Regions from separate parts of the Paenibacillus sp. FSL R5-0766 genome, predicted to be linked through region 1. Evidence: riboswitches for the same ligand, from Rfam matches in the RefSeq annotation. Region 1 holds a riboswitch; each other region holds the start of a gene.
What was found. A riboswitch is a leader RNA that binds a small molecule or an ion and turns the genes downstream of it on or off. The one in region 1 is predicted to bind thiamine pyrophosphate.
Positions count from the first base shown of each region.

Region 2: linked by a shared signal. The riboswitch ahead of MKY66_RS04550 (ECF transporter S component) and the one ahead of MKY66_RS17635 (thiamine phosphate synthase) in region 1 are both predicted to bind thiamine pyrophosphate.
Region 3: linked by a shared signal. The riboswitch ahead of MKY66_RS04530 (ABC transporter ATP-binding protein) and the one ahead of MKY66_RS17635 (thiamine phosphate synthase) in region 1 are both predicted to bind thiamine pyrophosphate.

Region 1 covers NZ_CP150227.1:4,111,040-4,113,378, forward strand. Annotated here, with positions in the region: gene thiO (glycine oxidase ThiO) at 1-599, opposite strand, end outside; gene MKY66_RS17635 (thiamine phosphate synthase) at 617-1,312, opposite strand; TPP riboswitch at 1,504-1,613, opposite strand; gene MKY66_RS17640 (ABC-F family ATP-binding cassette domain-containing protein) at 1,689-2,339, opposite strand, start outside.
Region 2 covers NZ_CP150227.1:993,172-995,510, reverse strand. Annotated here, with positions in the region: gene MKY66_RS04555 (ABC transporter ATP-binding protein) at 1-216, opposite strand, end outside; gene MKY66_RS04550 (ECF transporter S component) at 217-810, opposite strand; TPP riboswitch at 1,253-1,363, opposite strand; gene MKY66_RS04545 (copper amine oxidase N-terminal domain-containing protein) at 1,530-2,339, shown strand, end outside.
Region 3 covers NZ_CP150227.1:989,309-991,647, forward strand. Annotated here, with positions in the region: gene MKY66_RS04525 (ABC transporter permease) at 1-404, opposite strand, end outside; gene MKY66_RS04530 (ABC transporter ATP-binding protein) at 391-1,158, opposite strand; TPP riboswitch at 1,320-1,422, opposite strand; gene MKY66_RS04535 (radical SAM/SPASM domain-containing protein) at 1,641-2,339, shown strand, end outside.

The DNA.
Region 1 (2,339 bases):
CCCTGCACACCGTGTTCGTTTGCTTGCACACGTATATCCTGTATGTCCTCCATTACCCGTGCTCCCATTGCTTGAGCGGATTCGGCGTATGCCTTCGTTAGGTGGACTGGGAGAATTTCACTCTCGTAAGGTCTGTAATAGGCTCCATACGTATCTCTGTTAAGCCATGATGCCTCCTGCTGCACAACGGAACGATCCCACCACACCTCATCAGCAGAAGTAGACAACGCAGACTTCCGATTGTCCTTATAACTACTTAATTCACTGTATGAACGAAAAGGAGTTAGGAATCCTTGGCGTTGCAGACCAGTCTCTACCTCACTGAGTGTAGCCATCAGCACCTGTTGCTCGGTAAGTAACTGTCTACTCTGCCTGGCAAGCTTAGCCATCAAAGGATGAGCAAAATCTTCACTGTCTGCTGCCAGCATTCCAGCCGCGGCGCACGAAGTTCCTCCCGCGATTGCTGAACGCTCTACCAACAGTACATCTTGTCCACGAGAGGCAAGCTCATAAGCAATGGCACAACCAACGACGCCTCCACCTACAATAATGGTTTCGGCATGAACCTTATCCGGTCTATCAGTAATGATCTTCTTCATCAGCTCATCTCCTTGATTCAGCGGCTCAAACTTTCTGTACCAACGATAGCCTGCCTTAATAATGCAGCCGCCCGATCCGGGGAATCGCTCGCCCATACATTCGAGATCACAGCGACTCCCTGTGCGCCTGCAGAGTGAATAGAGTGAATGTTTCCCGGTTCGATACCCCCAATCGCCATGACAGGAATGGAGACACCAGAGCACACTTCAGCCAGAGCATATAATCCTCTTGGTTCAAGATCAGGCTTACTGTTGGTTGAGTAGACATGCCCGAAGAAAAGGTAATCGACTCCCCGTTCTTCAGCGATTTTTGCCTCATCGATTGAATGAACAGATACACCCAGACGAAGTCGCTGCACATTGCTTATAGCTGCAGGGTTATAGTTACGTATTGCATCTTGCCCCCAATGTACACCGCCATGGATGTCATTCTGTGAAGGCAGCTCTGAACCATTGATAACGATACGACAAGATGGAACGCCAACACCACGCAGACTTTCAGCCCAAGCGATCTTTTGTTGCCACGAGAGTTGTTTCTCTCGTATGTGAATATAGTCCACCCAAGGCCACACGTTCTTTGCAGCTTTTACAAAAGATGCTTGATCCCCTGCACCCGTAGATACAACATGCAGTTCAAATGATCCGTGTACATGTTCATGAGAAAATACCGTACTGTTCATCTCCTTCCAGACATGAATGCTATGAAAACACAAAAAAGCCACTCCCGTAGGGGAGTGGCTGCGTATTAATTATAGGACCAGATGACTGACTGATACATACAGTTCATTTCGTGCAATAAAGCTATAGACTCTATAGCCTTAACGTTATACACGCAACTGCATGTTTCAATTCGTTAAACAGACGGTTGAATCCTTCGAATTGCCGTTTGCTCACGTCATTCACTGAAACGCGCTCGCCACTTCCCTACGCTGGTATGATCCAGATCAGGTGCAAAGGGTCCGGAATCGCATTCTTCCATCTCAGCCGCATCGTGCGGCCCCCCTAGTGTTCATATGAAGTTGTAGCCTATGTTACCATAGACGGATTTTTTTGTCACCGTCATTTCTGTTAAACATTGTCTTGAATCGTCTAGTTTTTCTCAGACCATTCTTCGACATTCCATGTTTTGGTGACCCAACCCTCGTAGAAATCAGGTTCATGAGATACCAGTAACACCGTTCCCTTGAATTCTTGCAAAGCACGCTGCAACTCCGCTTTAGCTGTGACATCCAGATGGTTTGTCGGCTCATCGAATAGAATCCAGTTGCTTTCACGCATCAAGAGTTTGCATAAACGAACCTTGGCTTGCTCTCCACCACTCAGCATGTTAAGCGGACGGGTAATGTGCTCATTTTTCAACCCACAGCGAGCGAGATGTCCTCGGACCTCATTCTGGGTCAAATGTGAAAACTCATTCCAGACATCCTCAATCGGCGTGATATTTCCAGCACGAACTTCCTGCTCAAAATAGGCCGTTTCGAGATAATCTCCCAAAAAGGTCTTTCCACTAAGTGGAGATATTTTGCCCAGGATAGTTTTCAGCAGTGTCGATTTACCCACACCATTACAACCTACGATAGCAATTTTCTCACTACGTTCGATTGTCATTGTCATCTTAGGCAGCAAAGGATACGTATATCCAATTTCAAAATCAATGCCCTCAAAGACCGTTTTGCTGCTCGCACGGGCATCCTTGAATTTGAACGTTGGTTTAGCTGCTTCATCTGGACGATCAATACG
Region 2 (2,339 bases), 3.1 Mb from region 1:
ATCACATTTCATCGGAATCTCAACCGAACGTGGTATCAGACCGCTCAGAATTTGCAATAACGTCGATTTACCGGAGCCACTTGGGCCAAGCAACAGCACTTTCTCCCCTTGACGCACAGAAAGAGACAAGCCTTGAAATACCAAGGCTTTCTCTCCCGGGAACTTGCATCTTAGATTAGTTACACTTACCGCTTGCGAATTCCCCTCTCCGCTCATCTAATCCAGCGCCTCATAATCCTGTTTGGATACCGGTCTGAGTGAGCGTGTTACACCGGTCAGTTCCAATGCTTTGGCGAGATAATAAGCGAACACTCCAGCAATCAGAATACTTCCAATGAAGCGGAACCCGATAAATAACGTATAATTCCAGGCCGAGAGTGAATCAATATATCCGTACTGGTAATCCAGCAAAAGCGAAGCCGCTGCAGCTCCTACGGCTGCAAGACAGGTGACAAACAGATTGGTTTTGCGATACAAAAATGCGGCGAAGAATATCTCAGCTCCCAATCCTTGCAACAGACCATACACCAGTGTGGACATGCCCCATTCACTACCCAAGAAAGCACTTACCGTTGAAGCCGCAACTTCGGCAAGAATAGCCACGCCTGGTTTACGAATGATAACAAAAGCAAACGTGCCCGCCATAAACCACATGCCATAGATCATCTGCTCCGCATGAACGCCAAATGGTTTCATCAAGTCATATGTAGGTCCCCATATCTTGTAAATCACCCCAAACACTACTGCGATCACGATGGTTACCAGAATATCCGTTAGTTTCAATCGCTTGTTGCCTGCTGTTGTTGCCATGTTCTCTACGTCCTTCCTTTGTTCCCTGTGGGGGTTGTAAAAGTGTGTGTTCAAAAAGACTGGTTTTCAGTACCAAGAAGATAGGATGAAGCTAGAAATGGAGTAGCCGAGCGTAGGGAAAACTACGTGAGCAACCGCAATGTTTCCAAAGGAAACATACTTCGTAAGCCTCCCGCTTATTTCGGCTGAATTCCATATTCGATGCTGATGATGCCGTCAGGCATCCTTCGTAATCAAAAGCAGACTTTTTGAACAACCTCTAAAAATAAAAGAAAAAGCCTCCCCGATTCCGGGCAGGCCTTACGCACAGTGTACAATCCTCACAATGATGTATTGGATGGATGTCGAAAATACGGAATATCAACCAGCTCTCCTCCGCCCTGGCAGATACACCACCACAGTTCAAAGAGGTCTGTTGTTCATTCCCACAATTCACCCTTACATATTGCAAATCCATGTTCTCTACGCTGGCATTACCCAGATCAGATGTACGGTCAGCGGCACAAGGCCACTCTCTCAGCCCAACTTCATTGAGCTCCCGGTTCACTTATTTCATTGCTTCTAATGTACATCAGATGGGTATTTGTGGCAATCCCTAGAAGAATCATCATGCTTCATTTGGGGTAAAAGGAAGGGGATATCTAACGATTCACTTTCCATAATATGCAACATTTAGGTTATACAGTCCGTCTTAAACATTAGAAGGGAGATTGATACTGATGAAAAATTACAACTCTGTTTGGCAGCTTAAAACATGGAAAATGGTCCTTGCCGCTTCGATACTCACCGCAGGCACGGCACCAGCCTTACTCTCATCCACTGTGGCGGAAGCCGCAGCAACTAAACCTAAACCGACAGCTTATATTAACAATGTTCAAGCTCAATATGATGTTGTCATACGGCAGGGTATTACGTACGTGGCATTGACGGAGCTTCAATTCCTTGGCAACTATACGTTTGGCTACAATAACAAAACAAAAGAGATCAGTATTAGCACAGGCAGCGATAAGTATGTCCTTACACCTAACAGCAAAACAATGAAAAAAAACGGTCAGAATGCGACATTATCCTCCGCGCCGATTCTGGTGAATGGTAAAGCGATGCTTCCGCTCCGTGCCATCGGTGAAGCTTTTGGTGCCAAGGTGCAATGGAACCAGAAGGCCAAGGAAGCTTACATTTACACTACAGATGCTACGATTGTAAAAGAATATAACAGTTCCGATCTGACTGTGGCACGTGAAGCCGCATTGCATCTGCCACGCTTCTCTGAACTGGGACAAGCACGTCTGGACATTCGCAACCCTTTGGGTCCGGTGGATTCCTCCATTGAATACATTTTTGAACAAGGTAAAAAAGATCGTTTCTTCGTTGTTGAGGATAACGATCTGATCAGCTATTATATCCTTAAAAATGGAAGTGCCCTGCTACAATGGCAGGCCAACATCAGCAAAACTGCTGGAACCATCGGAGACCTGTTCTTTATTAAAACCAAAGCCGTTGCTGAAGCAGGGACTCGTCCTTCCGTAGCA
Region 3 (2,339 bases), 3.1 Mb from region 1:
CTCCACAACGTGTAACCAAACCACAAGATAAATACGGGAGACAAGGCAATCAGCGGGATGGTCTGACTGATCACGATGAAGGGATACAAGGCTTTTTCAATCGATCGGTTCATATGCATGCCTGTTGCCAGCGTAATTCCAGTCACCATGGACAAGCCAAAACCAACAACAACTTCCATAAAGGTAGCAGGCAGATGGATGGTCAACAGCAGACGACGATGCTCAACCAGTGAGCCTATGATGGCCGTGGGTGCAGGAATGATGAAGGAGGGCACCCATCCCATGCGCACAATCGTTTCCCAGATCGTCAGTAATAAGAACATGGGCACAATAAACAAACCATATTGGGAAAACCACTTCGAGAGCCACGACCGGACGCTAACCATAACCCTATCGCTTCGCATGTAATTGTTCCTCCAGTTGTTGTCTCATCTGCACGAGAGCCGGTTCGTAGATCATGTCCGAATGCCTTGGGCGTGGTAAAGGAACCGTCATCCCCCGCAACTGCTGACCTTGCCCTCCTGGAGTTAACAGAATGATACGGTCACTTAACAGCAGGGCTTCCTCAATGTCATGTGTAATAAACAATACGGTTTGGCCAAAGCCCTCCCACAGCTCCAGCAACCAGCGATGCATTTCTCGTTTGGTTAAGGCGTCGAGTGCACCGAAGGGTTCATCCAGCAACATGAGCTGCCCGCCTGTAAGCAAGGTACGAAGCAATGCCACCCGCTGCCGCATGCCGCCGGATAACTCATCTGGATAGGCCTGCTCATAACCTGACAGGCCGAACCTTGCCAACCCAGCTAGGATGTTTGCCCGTAACTTGTCCTTGTTCTGTCGGCCTGGTGCAAGCTCGGCAGGCAGCATGCAGTTCTCCATGACGGTTCGCCAGGATAACAGCAGATCTTTCTGCGGCATATAGGCGACTCGTCCGAGCCTTTGTCCTTGCGGTACATCAGCTATATCGATGGTGCCAACGGTTGGCTCATGCAAGCCTGCGAGCAGCTTGAAGAGCGTGCTTTTACCTGATCCGCTGGAGCCGATGAGCGAGACAAATTCTCCTTGTTGAACCTGAAGCGAGACATTGGAGAGCACGGGGGAATCCTTTTTTTCGGGAAAAGCAAAGCTTATGTTGTGAATGGTTACATGGTTATCCATCTGATCCTCACCCCCTTGATGTCAGACTGCTGGAATAACAACGGCATCTTGTACTCTGCCAAAAGAAACAAAAAAGACCCACCCATTTCCGGAGAAATGAGTGGGTCTGTAAGTTAGATCCGCAGTTTATCTTCACATATACATGATAAAATTCCGCTTACTAAAAGGCCGCTCCACTTCCCTCCGCTGGTATGATCCAGATCAGGTTCAAAGGGTCCGAATAGTCATATTCGTCTCAGCCGCAAGGCTCCCCTAGTGCAAAAGTTCAAGATATGCAGTTGTGTGTTCAGCATATATCACTTGAACATGAACTGTAAAGAGGCAGCATGATGGAATTCTTGAGATGAACTTGGAGTCAGACCCGAACAACCGAACAATTTACCTCAGCTCATGAACCCGATATAATAGGGATGGCCCGTATAGGCCGGATCACAAAATGCAGGTGGGATTGTTCTCCCTCCTAGGCAGAATGGGGACCCGAGTTGAAAACGTTCAAAAAAGTATATATTGAGATCACGAGTATCTGCAATCTGGCTTGCAGCTTCTGTCCACAGACGCAGCGTGCCAAAGGATTCATTGACCCTGAAGTCTTCAACAATATACTGGATCAAGTTAAACCACACACCAATCATATTTATCTACATGTCAAAGGCGAACCCTTGTTGCATCCCAAAATAGATCTGTTGCTCGATTCCGCACATGAGAAGGGACTCAAGGTGAACATTACAACGAATGGTACCCTGTTGCCCAAGACTCAGCATAAATTGCTTGGCAAACCGGCGCTGCGGCAGATGAATTTCTCCCTGCACAGCTTCGATGGGCATGAAGGTTCAACAGACCGTGACGGTTACCTGCGTCATATTTTGTCCTTTGTACACGAGGCCGTTAAGCACAATGTCATCATCTCATTCCGACTGTGGAATCTGACACAGGATAACTTCACAAATGCTCAGATGAATCGAAATCGGGAGACCCTTGAAGTATTGGAACGTGAGTTCAATCTGGACTTCCGTATTGAGGAAAAAGTAGTCCCAGGCAGTGGGGTCAAAATTGCCCCAAATGTATACCTGAATCAGGACCATGAGTTCCAGTGGCCAAGTCTGGATGCACCTGAAGATGACGGCAAAGGCTTCTGCCATGCATTGCGTGGTCAGGCAGCTGTGCTTGTAGATGGAACGGTG